DNA from 3 places in the Streptomyces sp. NPDC048389 genome. Region 3 is predicted to be linked to each of the others. Evidence: riboswitches for the same ligand, from Rfam matches in the RefSeq annotation. Region 3 holds a riboswitch; each other region holds the start of a gene.
The links. Region 3 has a riboswitch for cobalamin ahead of AB0903_RS21855 (ABC transporter substrate-binding protein). Riboswitches for the same ligand answer to the same signal wherever they lie in the genome.

Region 1: it holds a riboswitch for cobalamin, as region 3 does, so the genes downstream of both, AB0903_RS28490 (iron ABC transporter permease) here and AB0903_RS21855 (ABC transporter substrate-binding protein) in region 3, are expected to answer to the same signal.
Region 2: it holds a riboswitch for cobalamin, as region 3 does, so the genes downstream of both, AB0903_RS22950 (cobalamin biosynthesis protein) here and AB0903_RS21855 (ABC transporter substrate-binding protein) in region 3, are expected to answer to the same signal.

What each region holds. Positions count from the first base shown of each region.
Region 1 covers NZ_JBEZKP010000056.1:38,116-43,835, forward strand. The annotation lists gene AB0903_RS28485 (ABC transporter ATP-binding protein) at 1-278, opposite strand, end outside; gene AB0903_RS28490 (iron ABC transporter permease) at 278-1,387, opposite strand; cobalamin riboswitch at 1,491-1,625, opposite strand; partial or broken gene AB0903_RS28495 (ABC transporter ATP-binding protein) at 2,217-2,480, shown strand; partial or broken gene AB0903_RS28500 (NAD(P)-dependent oxidoreductase) at 2,510-2,608, shown strand; gene AB0903_RS28505 (nuclear transport factor 2 family protein) at 2,700-3,167, opposite strand; gene AB0903_RS28510 (DoxX family protein) at 3,271-3,831, opposite strand; gene AB0903_RS28515 (AlkA N-terminal domain-containing protein) at 3,938-5,335, opposite strand; partial or broken gene AB0903_RS28520 (FAD-dependent oxidoreductase) at 5,332-5,720, opposite strand, start outside.
Region 2 covers NZ_JBEZKP010000036.1:15,308-21,027, reverse strand. The annotation lists gene AB0903_RS22960 (inorganic phosphate transporter) at 1-963, shown strand, start outside; gene AB0903_RS22955 (hypothetical protein) at 976-1,197, shown strand; cobalamin riboswitch at 1,328-1,458, shown strand; gene AB0903_RS22950 (cobalamin biosynthesis protein) at 1,565-2,515, shown strand; gene AB0903_RS22945 (cobyric acid synthase) at 2,512-4,017, shown strand; gene AB0903_RS22940 (putative cobaltochelatase) at 4,172-5,720, shown strand, end outside.
Region 3 covers NZ_JBEZKP010000033.1:9,097-14,816, forward strand. The annotation lists gene AB0903_RS21845 (acyl-CoA dehydrogenase family protein) at 1-846, shown strand, start outside; gene AB0903_RS21850 (hypothetical protein) at 1,065-2,312, shown strand; cobalamin riboswitch at 2,739-2,945, shown strand; gene AB0903_RS21855 (ABC transporter substrate-binding protein) at 2,959-4,029, shown strand; gene AB0903_RS21860 (iron chelate uptake ABC transporter family permease subunit) at 4,026-5,090, shown strand; gene AB0903_RS21865 (ABC transporter ATP-binding protein) at 5,087-5,720, shown strand, end outside.

The DNA.
Region 1 (5,720 bases), on a different contig from region 3:
ACCGTGAAGTCGAACTCGGTGACCGCTTCCTGGGGCAGAGCGGCCAGTCGACGGGCGCCTTCGCGCGCGCTCAGGGAGTGCAGGTCCTCACCGCCGAGCCGGACCGTACCCGCCGAGGGGCGCAGGGCTCGGTAGACGCAGCGCAACAGCGTCGACTTGCCGCTGCCGTTGGGCCCCACGAGTCCGACGACCTGCCCGGCGTCCGCGCGCAGCGTGGCCTCCCGCACCAGCCGCGCACCGGCGACCTCGACCGTCAAAGCGTCCATGTCGATCCGCATCACGCGCCTCCGAAGGTGTAGGAGCGGCGGCGCATCAGCAGCACGAAGCACGGCACGCCGATGGCGGCGGTCAGCACGCCCACCGGCAGCTCGACGGGCGCGAGCACCACACGCGAGAGGATGTCCACCCAGATCAGCAGGACGGCGCCCCCGAGCGGGGCGACGGCCAGCAGCCGGCGATGGTCCGCGCCGACCAGCATCCGGGCGGCGTGCGGAACCATCAGGCCGACGAAGCCGATGGCACCGCTCACCGCGACCACGGCCCCCGTGACGGCGGCACAGACCAGGAACAGTTCCTTGCGCAGCCTCCGCGCGTCCACCCCCAGGGCAGCCGCGGTCTCGTCCCCCATCGCCAGGGCGTTCAGGCGACGCGCCGACACGGCGAGGTGGGCCAGGCCGGCGAGCACGGCTCCGGCGGCGATCGGCACGGAGGCCCAGTCGGCTCCGCCGAGGCTCCCGAGCAGCCACATCATCGCGGACCGCGCCGCCTCGCCGCGTTCGGCCGCGAACACCATGAACGTGGTGACGGCCGAGAAGCCGTAGTACATCGCGGTCCCCGTCAGGACGAGCCGCAGCGGGGTCAGACCATCAGCGGTGCGGGCGATCGCGTACACCAGCGTCATGGCGAGGAGCGCGGACAGGAAGGCCGCCGTGGACAGGGCCCACAGACCGAGAGCGCCGAAGGCGCCGAAGAGGAGGACGGCATTGGCACCGACGGCCGCGCCCGAGGAGATGCCCAGGACGAACGGGTCGGCGAGGGCGTTGCGGACCATGGCCTGCACGGTGACGCCGATGGCCGACAGTCCGGCTCCGACGACGGCGGCCAGCACGGCCCGTGGAAAACGCAGTTCCCACACGATGGTGTACGCCGGGACTTCGTCCCGGGATATGGGCCCGCCCGTCAGCCCGGCCCACAGATGATGCAGCACCTCGCCCCAGGAGAGCCCCGACGCCCCCATCCCCGCCCCGCAGACGATGGAGAGCACGAGCGCGACGCACAGCGCGGCGAACAGGAGCGGCGGCGACACGCGTTCGGACGGCGCCGGACCGGCCCCGCCGGGGGCCGCGGGAAGTGGCACCGCGGGTTTGCGTTCCAGGGGTGTGGCCACGGGCGGGTCGCCTTCGCCTCGGGCCGTGCAGCTACGTGAGCACATGAGCAGCCCGGGACGCGGGGCGCCCTGTGCAGCGCCCTCTCGCAGTCCACGGCGAATTGTCAGGAGCCTTCGACACCGCGGGTAATCGGGCTCGCGGAGCCGCGTGTCGGGCTCCGCCTACCGTTGCGGGTCAGCGCCGGACTTCGACCGGACTTCCCCCGCGGGGCGGCTTGCAGCATAGCGTGTACACAAGGGTGCCCGTTCCTGGGACGACGCGCGCGAGGGCCGACTCCGTTGCCCCACAAGGCGGCCTTCCGGGCCGGGACGGGCCTGGGGAGCGACGCGCGGCCCGGGGCGTCCTCCGGGCCACCCCGCCCGCACCCGGTTCCCCCGGGCCCGCCCCGTCCGAATCCGGTTCCGCCCGAGCCCGCCCCCGCGTTACCCCGTCATCCCCCAGCGGGCCGGGGCGATCTGGCTGGCCATGATGGTGACCAGTTCGTATGCCGCGTGTCAACGGGCCTGTCCCGCCATCACCAGCGCCCCCGGGGCCTGTTCCGCCATTTGGTCCTGTCGGGATCCGGGTATTCGCGCCGCGCGCTATATGGCCGGAACCAGTCCCAGCCGACGGCCCGCCGAGACTCAGCGGCAGGCACAACGACAGGCACAGCGCCAACGTCGACCGACGGGCAGGGACCTGACGGGCGCAACCGCACGGCGTGTCGACGGCGTACGCCGCAGGCGACGGCACGGGCCTGCGACCGGTGCAGCCCGCACCGAACGGCGTCGGCCCTCTGGGCGTTCAGACGTCGGTACCGGAGACGCGCTGGACGGCGAGCAGGGCGACGTCGTCGATGCGCTCCGGGACGACACCGGCGTGGCCCTGGTCTTCGTCAGCCATGACCTCGCCGTGGTGCAGCACATCACGGACGAGACGGTCGTGATGCGCAAGGGCACCGTGGTCGAACAGGGGCCGACGTCCCGAGTGCTCGACGCGCCCTCGGACCCGTACACCCGGCTCCTGCTCGCCTCCGTGCCGCACGAGGGCTGGGATCCGGACGACGCGGTCCGGGCGAGGACCGCGATGGACGCGGCCCGGTCCGGGGCCTGACCGGGCGCCGGCCCGGCTGCCGCACCCTCGGGACCCGGGAGGACCCCGGTCAGGCGGCGCTGCACGACATCGCCCTGCTCAGCGCGATGACCGGCATGTCCCCGGGCGTCACGCACGCCTTCGCCCTGACGGGCCCCGGGCAGGACCTCGACCGAACCGGTTTCTCCGGCTCGGGAGCCGGTGAGGCTCCGGCCGGCGTCCCGTACCGGCGCGAGCGGGCTACTGGAGGGGGATGTCGTGGCCCGGTCCGCGCTCCTCCTCCGGACGCGGTCCGAAGTAGCGGCGGTCGGCCTCCTGGATGCGCACGTCGTTGATGCTTGCTTCGCGGCGGCTCATGAGACCGTACTCGTCGAACTCCCACAGCTCGTTGCCGTAACTGCGGAACCACTGGCCCGCGGTGTCATGCCATTCGTACTGGAAGCGGACGGCTATCCGGTTCTCGTGGAAGGACCACAGGCTCTTGCGCAGTACGTAGTCCAGCTCACGCTCCCACTTGGCCGTGAGGAACTCGGCGATCTGCTCACGGCCGGTCAGGAAGACGTCCCTGTTCCGCCAGATGGAGTCCTCGGTGTAAGCGAGGGCGACCGTCTGCGGGTCGCGGGTGTTCCAAGCGTCCTCGGCGGCCTGGACCTTGGCCAAGGCGCTGTCGAGGTCGAACGGCGGCAGGGGCGGGCGCTGTCGGGTCATGACGGATCATCCTGCCACGCCGCTGTCCTGCCACCAACGGGCGGTATGCCGGCCCGGGGGCCCAACGAGCATGTGGGCAGCGGGACTTCACGGGACGGAGCCCTCAGTCCTCGAGGGTGTCGGCTCCCTGGTTCCTCGCCGAGTCGTCCACGTCCGCCCCGATCTGCCCCTTGGCCCGCTTGCCGACGACGGCGGCAGCCGCGAGAGCGCTGGCCGTGAAGGCGGCCGCGAGGATCCACGGGCCGTCGAAGCGGTGGCGGGTCACGTGGTCGAGGGAGTAGCGGCCGGGGCCCATGACGCCGATGGCGGCCGCGGTGAAGCCGAGGAACGCCGGGTACTCGAAGCCGCCGGACTGGACGAAGAAGCCGGCCGGTGCGTGGACGGAGACGGCGCCCGCCATGTTGCCGGTCACCGCCGCGCCCGCCGCGGGCGTGGCGAGGCCGAGGGCGAGCAGCAGGCCGCCGCCCGTCTCGGCGAGGCCCGCGGCCAGTGCGCTCTCCTTGGGCGGGTGGAAGCCCATGGACTCCATGCCCTTGGCGGTGCCCTCCAGGCCGCCGCCGCCGAACCAGCCGAAGAGCTTCTGAGTGCCGTGGGCCATGAGCACAGCCCCGGTGCCCGTGCGCAGGACGAGCAGGCCGAGGTCACGTCGGTTGAGGGGGGTCATCGGTACTCCCGGTGCGGTGACGGTGGGCGACGCCATCCACTCTGGGCGCGCCCGGCGCCGGGGCCTTGCGTTGCTGGGCCGTACGGGTGAGGCGGTGCCGGTGCCGTCAGCTCGCCGGGCGCCCTGCGGCCGTCCACAGGTGCTGCATCGCGTACGACCGCCACGGCCGCCAGCGCCCGGTGTCCGCCCGGGGCGGCAGTGCCGGGTCGCCGGCGAGCAGGACGTCCGGGTCGCCGAGCGCGTGCAGGCGGACGGCGGCGGCGGTTGGGGCGTCGATGCCGGGCAGCCGCAGCAGCCGGTGCTCCGTGTCCTCACGGTCGGCGCCGGGGTCGAGAACGAGTTCGCCGGTGGCGAGCGCCCCGGCCAGCGCGCGCAGCGTGGGCCGGTCACTGCCGGTGAGGTCCTCGGCCCGGGGGAACAGGTGGGTGAGGCCGCCGCTCGGGGCGTCGAGCCGCTGCCCGTACGCGGCGACGAGTTCGCCCGCCGCCCGCCGGCCCGTCAGGATGCGGATCGCCGATTCGTGCGGGTCCGCGGCGCCGGGGACGCGCAGCCCCGGGCGGGCCGCGACGAGCGGGGCGAGGGCCGGGTCGGCGGCCAGGCGTTCCGCGACGGCGCAGGGGTCGGCGTCCAGGTCGAGCAGGCGGCGCATCCGCTGGATGGCGGAGGTCAGGTCCCGCAGGTCCGCCAGGTGCAGCCGGCAGTCGAGCCAGCCGCCGGTGCCCGCGCGTTCGCCGACCTCGGCGACGGCGGCGCCGCCGGGCAGCCGCAGCGTCCGGCGGTAGGTGCGGGTGCCGCGTGCGCCGGTGACCTCCTCGGTACCGGCCACGGCGTGGGCGGCGAGGTGGTCGAACATCAGGTCGGCCGCGTACGGGCCCCGGTGGGCCAGCCGCAGCGGAATCCCGGAGCCGCTGTCGACCGGCGGGGTGCGACCGGGCCGCAGGGCGCGCAGCTCGGTGGGGGTGGCGGCGTAGATCTCCCGGATCGTGTCGTTGAACTGCCGTACGCTCGCGAATCCCGCCGCGAAGGCGATCTCGGCGGCCTGCAGGGTCGTCGTCTGCAGCAGTACGCGTGCGGTGTGGCCGCGCTGGGCGCGGGCCAGGGCGACGGGTCCCGCGCCGAGTTCGGCGTTGAGCTGGCGCTGCACCTGGCGGGCGCTGTAGCCGAGGCGGGCGGCGAGTCCCGAGACGCCTTCACGGTCGACGATTCCGTCGCCGATCAGCCGCATGGCACGCCCGACGACGTCCGCGCGCACGTTCCACTCCGCGGAGCCGGGGACCGCGTCGGGCCGGCAGCGGCGGCAGGCGCGGAACCCGGCGGCCTGGGCCGCGGCGGCGGTGCGGTAGAAGGAGACGTTCCGGCGTTTGGGTGTGATGGCGGGGCAGCTGGGCCGGCAGTAGATCCCGGTCGTGGAAACGGCGAAGAAGAAGACGCCGTCGAACCGTGCGTCCCGGCTGCTCACGGCCTCGTAGCGGCTGTCGGGGACCGTGGGTGCCTCAGTGGTCATACGGCCAGTATGCGAGCGGTTCCGCGGTCCGGCTGGCGGAAATCGGACATGACCCCGACGCGGACCGGGCCGCCCCCCGGGTCGGCCCGGGTGATCCAGTCGGCGCGCAGGTGGACGGCCCGGCCGGGCAGGGCGGTGCGCGGCAGCTGCTGCCGGTCCAGCTCGCGGCCGCCCTGGCTGACGAGAAGGACGGGCCGGGCGAGGCGCTGTGCGGTGCGGAGGGTGAAGCGCCCGTCCACGGGCGGCCGGCCGTCGGGGCTCAGTCGGTTCGGCGCGGCCCAGAGCAGGGGGTGCTCGACGTGCAGCGGCACCTGACCGTGCGGCCATGGCCCGGCCCCGGCCAGGTGGGACAGGACGTGTGCGGCGGCGCGGCGTCCCTCGGCCG
Region 2 (5,720 bases), on a different contig from region 3:
GCCATCCTGTGGAACCTGGTCACCTGGCTGGTCGGCCTGCCGTCCAGTTCCTCGCACGCCCTCATGGGCGGTCTGATCGGCGCCACGGTCGCCTCGGTCGGCTTCGCCGGGGTCAACGGCGGCGTCGTCGTCACCAAGGTGCTCATCCCGGCCATCGCCGCGCCGGTCGTGGCCGGCCTCGCCGCCATGCTGGCGGCACGGCTGACGTACCGGGTCGACAGGAACACCGACGCGAAGGCCACCGCCAAGGGGTACCGCGCGGGGCAGATCGCCTCCGCCGGCCTCGTCTCCCTGGCGCACGGCACCAACGACGCCCAGAAGACCATGGGCATCATCACGCTGGCGCTGGTGGCCGGCAACGTCCTCGCCCCCGGGTCCAACCCTCCGATGTGGGTCATCGTCTCGGCCGGTCTGGCGATCGCACTCGGCACCTACCTCGGCGGCTGGCGCATCATCCGCACCATGGGCAAGGGGCTCACCGACCTCCAGCCGCAGCAGGGCTTCGCCGCCCAGACCAGCGCTGCCAGCGTGATCCTCGCCTCCTCGAACCTCGGCTTCTCGCTGTCGACGACGCACTCCTGCTCGGGCGCCGTCATGGGCGCGGGCCTCGGCCGCAAGGGCGGCGTGGTCCGCTGGTCCACCGCCACCCGGATGTTCGTGGCCTGGGGTCTGACCCTGCCGGCCGCCGGACTCGTCGCGGCGATGTCCGAGTTCGTCACCAAGCAGGGCGGCTGGGGTGTCGCGGCCGTCGCCGTCTTCCTCGTCGCCTCCTGCATCGCGATCTGGGTCATCTCGCGCCGCCAGATCGTCAACCACACCAACGTCAACGACGTCGACACCGAGGAGCCCGCGGACGTCGTCACGGACGCCGTCGCGGCCGTCATCCCGCCGCCCGCCGGCGAACTGAAGACCACTCTCCCGGCCCCCGCCGACTCCGAGCCGGTCCGTCCGGCCGCGGTGTAAGGAAGCAGCAGTATGAAGATCGACTGGGTAGCTCTCGGCTCCGTGTTCGGCGTCAGCCTCGTCGCCACCGTCGCCCTGGTGGGCCTGTTCACCCTGGGCATCGTGAGCCTGTCCAAGCAGCAGTCCGGCACGCAGACCGCAGGCTCCGGCGTGCTGGCCCGCACCGGCGCGTACGCCTGCTTCGCGCTCTGCGCGGCGGCGGTGTCCTACGGGATCTATCTGATCGTCACCTGACGTCGGACAGCCGCCCGGAGGCCGGGCCGTACGCACCGCGGGTGGGTACGGCCCGGCCTTCGCGCGTCCGCCGGTGTGGGACTCCGCACACTGTCCCGTCGCAGGTCAAGGGCGAGTTGACGGGCGTTCGCGCACATGGTGGACTGCCGGGGCCATCAACGGCGGCAGAAGAGGAAGTCCGGTGCGAATCCGGCGCGGTCCCGCCACTGTCACCCGGGAACACCCGGGGAGCCAGGAACTCTCGCCGCCGGTCACGTCGAACCAGGGCGCGGACCCTGAGTGAGGACTCCTGCCATGCCCGGTCGCGGTACTGCCCTGTCCGTCGGACACCGTCCCTCCGGACATCTCCCCTCGGAACGCTGATCCGGTGCGCGCGGACCGCGTCTTCCTGTACGGCGCCGCAGCCGGCCTCCTCGGCGACCGACTCCTGGGCGATCCCCGCCGGGGGCATCCGGTCGCCGTGTTCGGGCGGGCAGCGGGCGCCGTCGAGCGTGCCCTGTGGCGCGACCACCGAGGCCGGGGCGCCCTGCACACCGCGGTGTGCGCCGGCGGAGCCGTGGCCGCGGCGGCCCTGACCGCCCGCGCCGTACGCCGCTCACCCGTCGCCTCGGTCGCCCTGACCGCCGCCGCGACCTGGGCCGTCGTCGGCGGTACGACGCTCGGGCGCGAGGCCGCGGCCGTCGGCGAGGCGCTGGCGGCCGGGGACGTCGAGGCGGCGCGCGAGCGGCTGCCCCATCTGTGCGGGCGCGACCCGCAGGCCCTGGACGAGCAGCAGATCGCCCGCGCCGTCGTGGAGTCCGTCGCGGAGAACACCTCCGACGCGGTCGTCGGCGCCCTCGTGTGGGGCGCCGTGGCGGGCGTGCCCGGGCTGGTGGGCTTCAGGGCGGTGAACACCCTGGACGCGATGGTCGGCCACAAGTCGCCGCGCTACCGGCGCTACGGCTGGGCGTCGGCCCGCCTCGACGATGTGGCCGGCTGGCCGGGCGCCCGGCTGACCGCCGTGCTGGCGGCCGTCTGCGGTCCGGACCCGCGGGGCGCCGTACGGGCCTGGCGGGCCGACGCCGCCAAGCACCCGAGCCCCAACGCGGGCCCCGTGGAGGCGTCCTTCGCGGGTGCCCTGGGCGTACGGCTGGGTGGGACCCTCTCCTACGGCGGTCGGGTCGAACACCGGCCGGTGCTGGGCGCGCAGGGCCGCGCGGTGGAGTTCGGCGACATCACACGGGCGGTGCGGCTGTCGCACCGGGTGGGCCTGCTGGCCCTGGCGGTCTGCGCGGGCGCACGGCTCGGCGTGGGGGCACTGAAACGGAGACGGGCATGAGCGGTGGGCTGTTGGTCGCGGGGACCACCTCGGACGCGGGCAAGAGCGTCGTCACCGCCGGGATCTGCCGGTGGCTGGTGCGGCAGGGTGTGAAGGTCGCGCCGTTCAAGGGGCAGAACATGTCCCTCAATTCGTTCGTGACCCGTGAGGGCGCCGAGATCGGGCGGGCACAGGCCATGCAGGCGCAGGCCGCCCGCGTGGAGCCCACCGCGCTGATGAATCCCGTACTGCTCAAGCCGGGCGGCGATCGCTCCAGCCAGGTGGTACTGATGGGCAGGCCCGTCGGGGAGATGAGCGCCAAGGGCTACCACGGGAACCGGCAACGAGAACTCTTCGAGCCGGTCATGGCGTGCCTGGAGGAGCTGCGGGGCACGTACGACGCTGTGATCTGCGAAGGGGCGGGCAGCCCGGCCGAGATCAATCTGCGGCGCACGGACATCGTGAACATGGGCATCGCGCGGGCGGCACGGCTACCGGTCCTGGTGGTCGGCGACATCGACCGGGGAGGCGTGTTCGCGCAGTTCTTCGGTACGACGGCGCTGCTGAGCCCCGAGGACCAGTCGCTCGTGGCGGGCTATCTGGTCAACAAGTTCCGCGGTGACGTGTCGCTTCTGGAGCCGGGGCTCGAGATGCTGCGCGGCCTGACCGGGCGGCCGACCTACGGTGTGCTGCCGTACGCCCACGGACTCGGCATCGACGAGGAGGACGGCCTCAGGGTGTCCCTGCGCGGCGCGGTACGGGAGTCGGTGGTCGCCGCGCCCGTCGGTGAGGACGTGCTGAGGGTCGCGGTGTGCGCGGTGCCGCTGATGTCGAACTTCACCGATGTGGACGCGCTGGCGGCCGAACCGGGCGTCGTGGTGCGGTTCGTGGACCGCGCGGAGGAACTCGTGGACGCCGACCTGGTGGTGGTCCCGGGCACCCGGGGAACGGTCCGGGCACTGGCGTGGCTGCGGGAACGCGGGCTGGCGGACGCCCTGGCGCGGCGGGCGGCCGAGGGCCGGCCGGTGCTGGGCATCTGCGGCGGCTTCCAGGCGCTCGGCCGGCACATCGAGGACGAGGTCGAGTCGAGGGCGGGCGAGGTCGCGGCGCTCGGACTGCTGCCGGTACGGGTGCGGTTCGCGCGTGAGAAGACCCTCGCGCGGCCCGTCGGCGAAGCACTCGGGGAACGGGTCGAGGGCTACGAGATCCATCACGGTGTCGCCGAGGTCCTCGGTGGAGAGCCCTTCCTGGACGGCTGCCGGGTGGGCGCGGTGTGGGGGACGCACTGGCACGGGTCACTGGAGAGCGACGGCTTCCGGCGGGCCTTCCTGCGGGAGGTCGCGGCGCAGTCCGGGCGGCGGTTCGTGCCCGCGTCCGGCACGAGCTTCGGTGCACTGCGGGAGGAGCAGCTGGACCGACTGGGGGATCTGATCGAAGAGCACGCTGACACGTCGGCGTTGATGCGGCTGATCGAGGCCGGGGCGCCGGCGGGACTGCCGTTCGTACCGCCGGGGGCGCCGTGAGCCTCCTGCGGGCGGGGGGCGGCGCCGGCGGCACGACCCGCGCCTGCGGCAGACCCTCGCCGCGCTCCGCCCCTGCCCCCGCCGTCCGCCGCTCTCGGCGGAAAACAAGTGAGTCGCGCCGTCGGTGCGACTCCCGCGAAGGAGTGATCAAAGGATGAGCACCCCCTACCCGTTCACCGCGGTCGTCGGGATGGACGATCTGCGGCTGGCCCTGCTGCTCAACGCGGTCAGTCCGGCGGTCGGCGGAGTGCTCGTGCGAGGTGAGAAGGGCACCGCGAAGAGCACCGCGGTGCGTGCGCTCGCCTCGCTCGTCCCCGATGTCCAGGTCGTCGCCGGGTGCCGTTTCTCCTGCGCGCCCGCCGCGCCGGACCCGACGTGCCCGGACGGCCCGCACGCGGGCGGTGCGGCGACGGCGCGGCCGGCGCGCATGGTCGAGCTGCCCGTCGGCGCCTCCGAGGACCGGCTCGTGGGCGCGCTCGACATCGAGCGGGCGCTCGCGGAGGGTGTCAAGGCATTCGAGCCCGGCCTGCTCGCGGACGCGCACCGCGGGATCCTCTACGTCGACGAGGTGAATCTGCTCCACGATCATCTGGTGGACGTCCTGCTGGACGCCGCCGCCATGGGCGCCTCGTACGTCGAGCGTGAGGGCGTCTCCGTGCGGCACGCCTCCCGCTTCCTGCTCGTCGGGACCATGAACCCCGAAGAGGGCGAGCTGCGTCCCCAGTTGCTGGACCGGTTCGGGCTCACCGTCGAGGTCGCGGCGTCCCGCGATCCCGATCTGCGGGTGGAGGTCGTACGCCGCAGGCTCGCGTACGACGACGACCCGGCCGGCTTCGCGGCGCGCTGGGCCGCCGAGGAGGAGGCGCTGCGCGAGCGGATCGTGGCGGCGCGGGCTCTGTTGCCGCGCGTGGTGCTCGGGGATGTGGCCCTGCGCCAGATCGCGGCGACGTGCGCGGCGTTCGAGGTCGACGGCATGCGTGCGGACATCGTGATGGCCCGTACGGCGACCGCGCTGGCAGCCTGGGCGGGACGGGACGAGGTCACTGAGGAGGACGTACGGCAGGCCGCGCTGCTGGCCCTGCCGCACCGCAGGCGGCGCAACCCGTTCGACGCGCCCGGTCTGGACGAGTCGAAGCTCGACGAGACGCTGGACGAGTTCAACGGGGACGACGAGCGGGGTCCCGACCCGGATTCGGGCCCGGGCCCGGGCCCGGATTCCGACCCGGATTCCGACCCGGACCCGGATCCCGGCCCGGAGGGCGGGCCCGGAGGCGGTGGCGGTGTGCCGCCGCAGGGCGGTGGACATGACGCGGATGAGGCAGCCGGGTCCGAGGCGCAACCGGCAGCGGCCGGAGGGGGCGGCTCCGAGCAGCAGCCCGTACGGGCCGCGGAGCCGTTCCGCACGAAGATGCTGAGCGTGCCCGGTCTCGGCGAGGGCGCGGCGGGGCGCAGGTCCCGGGCGCGTACCGAGCAGGGCCGTACCACCGGCGCTCAACGGCCGCGGGGAGCCCTCACGAAGCTGCATCTGACGGCCACCGTGCAGGCCGCCGCCCCGCACCAGCGCGCCCGTGGGCGCCGCGGCCGGGGACTGGTGGTGCGCAGGGACGATCTGCGGCAGGCGACCCGGGAGGGGCGTGAGGGGAACCTCGTGCTCTTCGTGGTGGACGCCTCGGGTTCGATGGCGGCCAGGAAGCGGATGGGCG
Region 3 (5,720 bases):
TCCAACGCCAGCAGCGAGCCCGAGTTCGACGACACCGTCGCATGGCTCGTGGGCGCCGAGGGCAAGGGCGTGCGCACCATCATCGACATGGTCACCATGACCCGCCTCGACTGCGTTCTCGGCTCCGCCGCCGGAACGCGCGCCGCGCTCGCCCAAGCCGCGCACCACGTGCGCCACCGCTCCGTCTTCGGAGCCAAGCTCATCGACCAGCCGCTGATGCGCAACGTCGTCGCCGACCTCGGCCTGGAGTCCGAGGCCGCCACCACCCTCGCCCTCCGCCTGGCCGGGGCCGCCGACCGTGCCCAGCGCGGCGACGCGCAGGAGCGCGCCTTCCTCCGGCTCGCCACCGCCGTCGGCAAGTACTGGGTCTGCAAGCGCCAGCCCGCCGCCGTCGCCGAAGCACTGGAATGCCTCGGCGGCAACGGCTACGACGAGGCGTCCGGCATGCCCCGGCTCTACCGGGAGGCCCCTCTCAACGGCATCTGGGAAGGCTCAGGCAACGTCAACGCCCTCGACATGCTCCGTGCCCTGGCCCGGGAGCCCGAGTCCCTCGACGCCTTCCGCGCGGAGATCGAGTCCGCCACCGGAGCCGACCGCAGACTGGACGCGGCCTGGCGCGAGCTCCAGGCCGAACTCGTCCTGAGTGAGGACGCTCCGCTGCGGGCCCGTCGCGTCATCGAACGCGCGGCACTGGTCCTGCACGGCTCCCTGCTCGTCCGCCACGCTCCCGCCGCGGTCGCCGACGCCTTCTGCGCCTCACGGCTCGCCGGCGACCACGGCCTCGCCTTCGGCACCCTCCCGCCCCGGACGGACTTCACGGCCCTGCTCGCACGGCTGCCGGTCTGAGGCCGTCGGACGGAGCGTCAGGAACCGGGTGCGGCTGCCGCGGTCGGCGCTTCCCCTGGTCGGGCTCGCGCGCACGGGTGAGGCGGCGGGCCGGGTCACTGCGGTGCTTCAACCCGCTGCGGGATCTGTCCGGGTCGGCACGAAGACTGTTCGCCGCCGTCGACGACGGTGGCGAGCATTTCGTCGTCGCATGTTCATCACGCAGACGTGCGTGGCGCATGCCGCTCAGGGGGTGTCCCTCCGGAAAACTGACCGGTGATCGCCGGAGCCTGCGCGACGAAGTCCGCGCGGGTGGCGCGCAACCACCCGCGCGCCTGGTGGAAGGACGGGGAATGGTCACACGCAGAGGCTTCATCGACGGAATGTCGGCGGCCGGTGCCGCAACACTCCTCGGTATCACCCCGTCGGCCTCCGCCACCACGCATGCAGGCGCGGCCGTGACGGACGCGGAGCTGAAGGCCCGTGACGCGATCCGAGCGGCCAACGTCGGTATGCGGGCGAACTATGCCGCACTCAAGTCCGAACTGATCAGTCGTCTCAGTCCTGTGATCGTCGTCCAAAACGATGCCAGGGGCGGCAAGTTCACTCTCATCCATGGCGGAAGCCCACGGGAATCAGTCAACCCGGTGCCCGAGCTGTTCGAACTGGCGAAGTCGATCAGCCACGTGCCTCAGGGCATTTTCTCGATCATTGCCGCGTACTTGAGCGACAAGGTGCCGAACCTCCCCAACGCCGGTCGCATCGACCCGCACGACCTGGACATGGTCGCGTTCGAGGGGCCCCGGGCAGACGGCTGGATCGGCCCGCTCCAGCGTTACGCTGCCACGCTCCACACTGCACGCCGTCAGCTCGGGGAGGCCAATCTGCCACAGGAGCTGGAAATCTCCTGCGGGAAGATCCTCGACGAAGCACTCACGTTCATCCGTGATTCCGTGCGCAGCAAAACGTTCGACATGGCGTCGTTCGAGGAGTTCTCGGGCAGGACGTACCCCGGTATCCGCACGAACATGAAGTACGCGGCCGCGGCGCAGATCCACGGCGTGGAAGGTCTGATGCGGAAGTGGCGGGCCACGATCGGCGAGGAGGCGTGGCAGGACCTGTATACGGTCGTGCTGTCGATCTGGACGACGTCCGAGTTGAACCAGGCATCGGTCATCATCAGGCAGTGCATGAATCCGGCGAAGGTCGCCACCCACCTGATCGACCTGCCGACCGTCGAAGTTCCTCGCGACCCGATCTTCGTCGCCCTGGACAACCTCGCCCGGATCGTTCAGGACAATGTCTCGGCCGAGATGGTCTTCCCTACCGATCCGGTGGTCGCGGACGCCTTCAAGGGCAAGGAGGACTTGCTCTCCGTCGAAATCCTGCATCAGATCGGGGAGACGGCCGGGGCATGCACGGTCTCCCCCTCGACGGCGGCGTCCGCCTGTCCCATGAACAAGGAGAAGGCTCAGCCTGCCGTTTGACGTCGGCGGCTGCTCGCCGGATCACCCTTCGGGAGCGGCATACCCGGGCACCGTCGGGTCCGGGCCGCCGAGCGCCTTCGCAAACCCCGTCGCACCCGGGGCCTCGGCCATCTCGGTGATCGCCGGCACCGTACGTCTGCGGATGCAGACGTCTCGCGAGTGCACGCCGGCGGCCAGTACCGCCACGCCGTGGCCGCCCGATCGCGCGAAGTGCCCGGCGCAGGACGCCGGCGGTCTCGGGGTCGGGTTCCGGCCAGGACCGTCCCGGCCGGTCTCTCGGCGGGCACCGAGCCGCCCTCGGGCCGAGGCAGCGCGGTCTGCCGGCAGCCGACCGCGCCTGGAAACCCGCAACAGCCGCTCGCCGCGACCGGCGGACGTATGCGGCTGGCTTCGCGACGGACACGGCGGACTGCACGAGTAGGGCTGTGGTAGCTTCCGGACGCCAGTCAAACTCGTGAACGCGGCCACGCGTGCACGAGTCAGGGAATCCGGTGAGAGTCCGGAACTGACGCGCAGCGGTGAGGGTGACGGGCGGGACAGCAGCCACTGGACGACGGTCACGGCCGGGTCCGGGAAGGCGTTCCGCCGGGGTGACCCCGAGTCCGAAGACCTGCTGGCACCCGACCGTCCGCACGGGACCCCGCGTATGGGTCCTGACGTTGAGAGAGCCGACACTGTGCATCTGCCGCGTCCCGCCCGCTGTTCCGTCCTGCTCCTGACCGGGGCGCTGCTGCTCACCGCATGCGGCTCCGGCTCAGGTTCCGGCTCGTCCGGAAAGTCCGCCACCGCCGGCGCGCAGGCCGTCACGTTCGACAACTGCGGGCAGAAGGTGACGGTCAAGGCTCCGCCGAAGCGGGCCGTGTCCCTGAACCAGGGCACCAGCGAGATCCTGCTCTCCCTCGGCCTGGCCGACCGCATGGTGGGAACCGCCACCTGGACCGACCCGGTCATGAAGGGACTGGAGCAGGCCAATGCGAAGGTGCCTCGGCTCGCCGACAACCGGCCGTCGTTCGAGAAGGTCCTGGACGCCGAACCGGACTTCGTCGCCTCCTCCTTCACCTCCACCCTGGGCAAGGGCGGGGTGGCACCCCGCGAGAAGTTCGAGGAACTCGGGGTGCCGACGTACCTGTCGCCCACCGACTGCGAAGGCAAGGACAACAGCGGCGACGGTGACGGCTCACGGACGAAGCCCCTGGCCATGGACACCGTCTACCGCGAAGTGAGGGAACTGGCCCGGGTCTTCGGGGTGGAGGACCGTGGCGAGAAGCTGATCGCCCGGCTGAAGAGCCGGGTGACGAAGGCGACGTCCGGAATCCGTGCCGAGAACGCCACCGTCCTGTACTGGTTCGCGAACCAGGAGTCCCCCTACATGGCGGGCTGCTGCGGCGCCCCCGGCATCATCACGAACGCGCTCGGCGCGAAGAACGTCTTCGACGACAGCACGCAGGAATGGCCCCAGATCAACTGGGAGACCGTAGCCGACCGCAACCCCGACGTACTCGTCATCGGTGATCTCACCCGCAAGTCGCAGACGGCCGAGACCGCCGCGAAGAAGATCGCGTTCCTGGAGTCGAACCCGGCGACCAGGAACATGGAGGCGGTGAAGAAGAAGAGGTACGTGCTGCTCAGCGGGCAGGCCATGAACCCGACGATCCGTACCGTCGAGGGTGTGGAGAAGGTGGCCGCGGCGCTGCGCGCGTACGGGCTCGCCGGATGACCACCGTCCTGCCGTCTCCCCGAGCCCGCCCGCTGCTGGTCGCCGCCGGTGTCCTGCGCGGTGCGGCCGGCCTGGGCGCCGGGCTGGCCGTGCTCGCCGCGTCCGTCGCCGTGGCCATCACCATCGGCCCGGCGGACATCGGCGTGGGCGACGCCTGGTCCGTGGTCGCCTCCCACCTGGGCTGGGGCACGACAGAGCTGACTCCCATCCGGGACGGCATCGTCTGGAACCTGCGGCTGCCGCGCACCCTGCTCGCCGCGGTGTGCGGCGCCGGGCTCGCCGTGTGCGGCGCGGTGATGCAGTCGTTGCTGCGCAACCCTCTCGCCGACCCCTTCGTCCTGGGTGTCTCCTCGGGGGCGTCGACCGGCGCCGTCGTCGTGGTCGTCCTGGGCGTCGGTGGCGGTGTCCTGTCCGTCTCCGGTGGCGCGTTCGTGGGCGCGGTCGGCTCGTTCGCGCTGGTGCTGCTGCTCAGCCACACGCTCGGCGGGGCGACGGACCGGGTGGTGCTGTCCGGTGTGGCCGCGATGCAGCTGTTCTCCGCCCTGACCTCGTTCGTGGTGATGACGGCGGCCGACGCGGAGACCACCCGCGGTGTGCTGTTCTGGCTGCTCGGATCGCTCAGCGGGGCCGACTGGACCGACGTGGGGCTGTGTCTGGCCGTCCTGGGACTGGCCCTGGTGGTGTGCCTGGGATACGCGCGCACGCTGGACGCCTTCGCCTTCGGCCAGGATTCCGCGGCGACGCTCGGGGTCTCGGTCGCCCGGACCCGGCTGGTGCTGCTGTGCGTGACCGCGCTGCTGACCGCCGCGCTGGTCAGCTCGGCGGGCGCGATCGGCTTCGTCGGCCTGGTCCTGCCGCACGCCGCACGCGCTCTCGTCGGCCCGGGGCACGCCCGGCTGCTGCCGGTCACCGCGCTCGCGGGGGCGGTGTTCCTGGTCTGGGCCGACACTCTGGCCCGTACCGTCCTCGATCCCCAGGAGGTGCCGGTGGGCGTGGTGACCTCGCTGGTCGGCGTCCCGGCGTTCGTCCTGGTCCTGTACCGCACGAGGAGGATGCGATGACGACCGGCACCGAGCGGCGGGACGACGGCGCCCGGCCGCCCCGCCCCGATCAGCCGACCGCAGGGCAGACGACCGCAGAGCAGACGGCCGCAGAGCGGACGGCCGCAGGGCAGACGGCCGCCGTAGACGCACCCGCCGGAGTGTCGCCCGCCGAGCCGCCCACCCTCGCCGCCGACCGCGTGAGCCGCACCGCCGACGGGCGGTTGATCCTCGACGGCGTGAGCCTCACCCCCCGGCCCGGCTCCGTGACCGGGTTGCTCGGCCCCAACGGCTCGGGGAAGTCGACGCTGCTGCGGCTGCTGTCCGGCGTCCTCTCCCCCGCCTCCGGCGTCGTCACCCTCGACGGGCGTCCACTCGGCGACTGGGGCCGCCGCGCCGTGGCCCGGCGCGTGGCCGTCGTCGAGCAGCATGCCGACACCCTCGTCGAACTGACGGTTCTCGATGTCGTACGCCTCGGCCGTATCCCGCACCGCCACGCCTGGACCCCCGCGACCGCGGCGGACGAGGAGGCCGTAGGCACCGCCCTGGAGCGCACCGGCCTCACCGACCGCGCGGACCAGCCCTGGCACACGCTCTCCGGCGGCGAGCGCCAGCGCGTGCAGATCGCCCGTGCCCTGGCTCAGGAGCCGC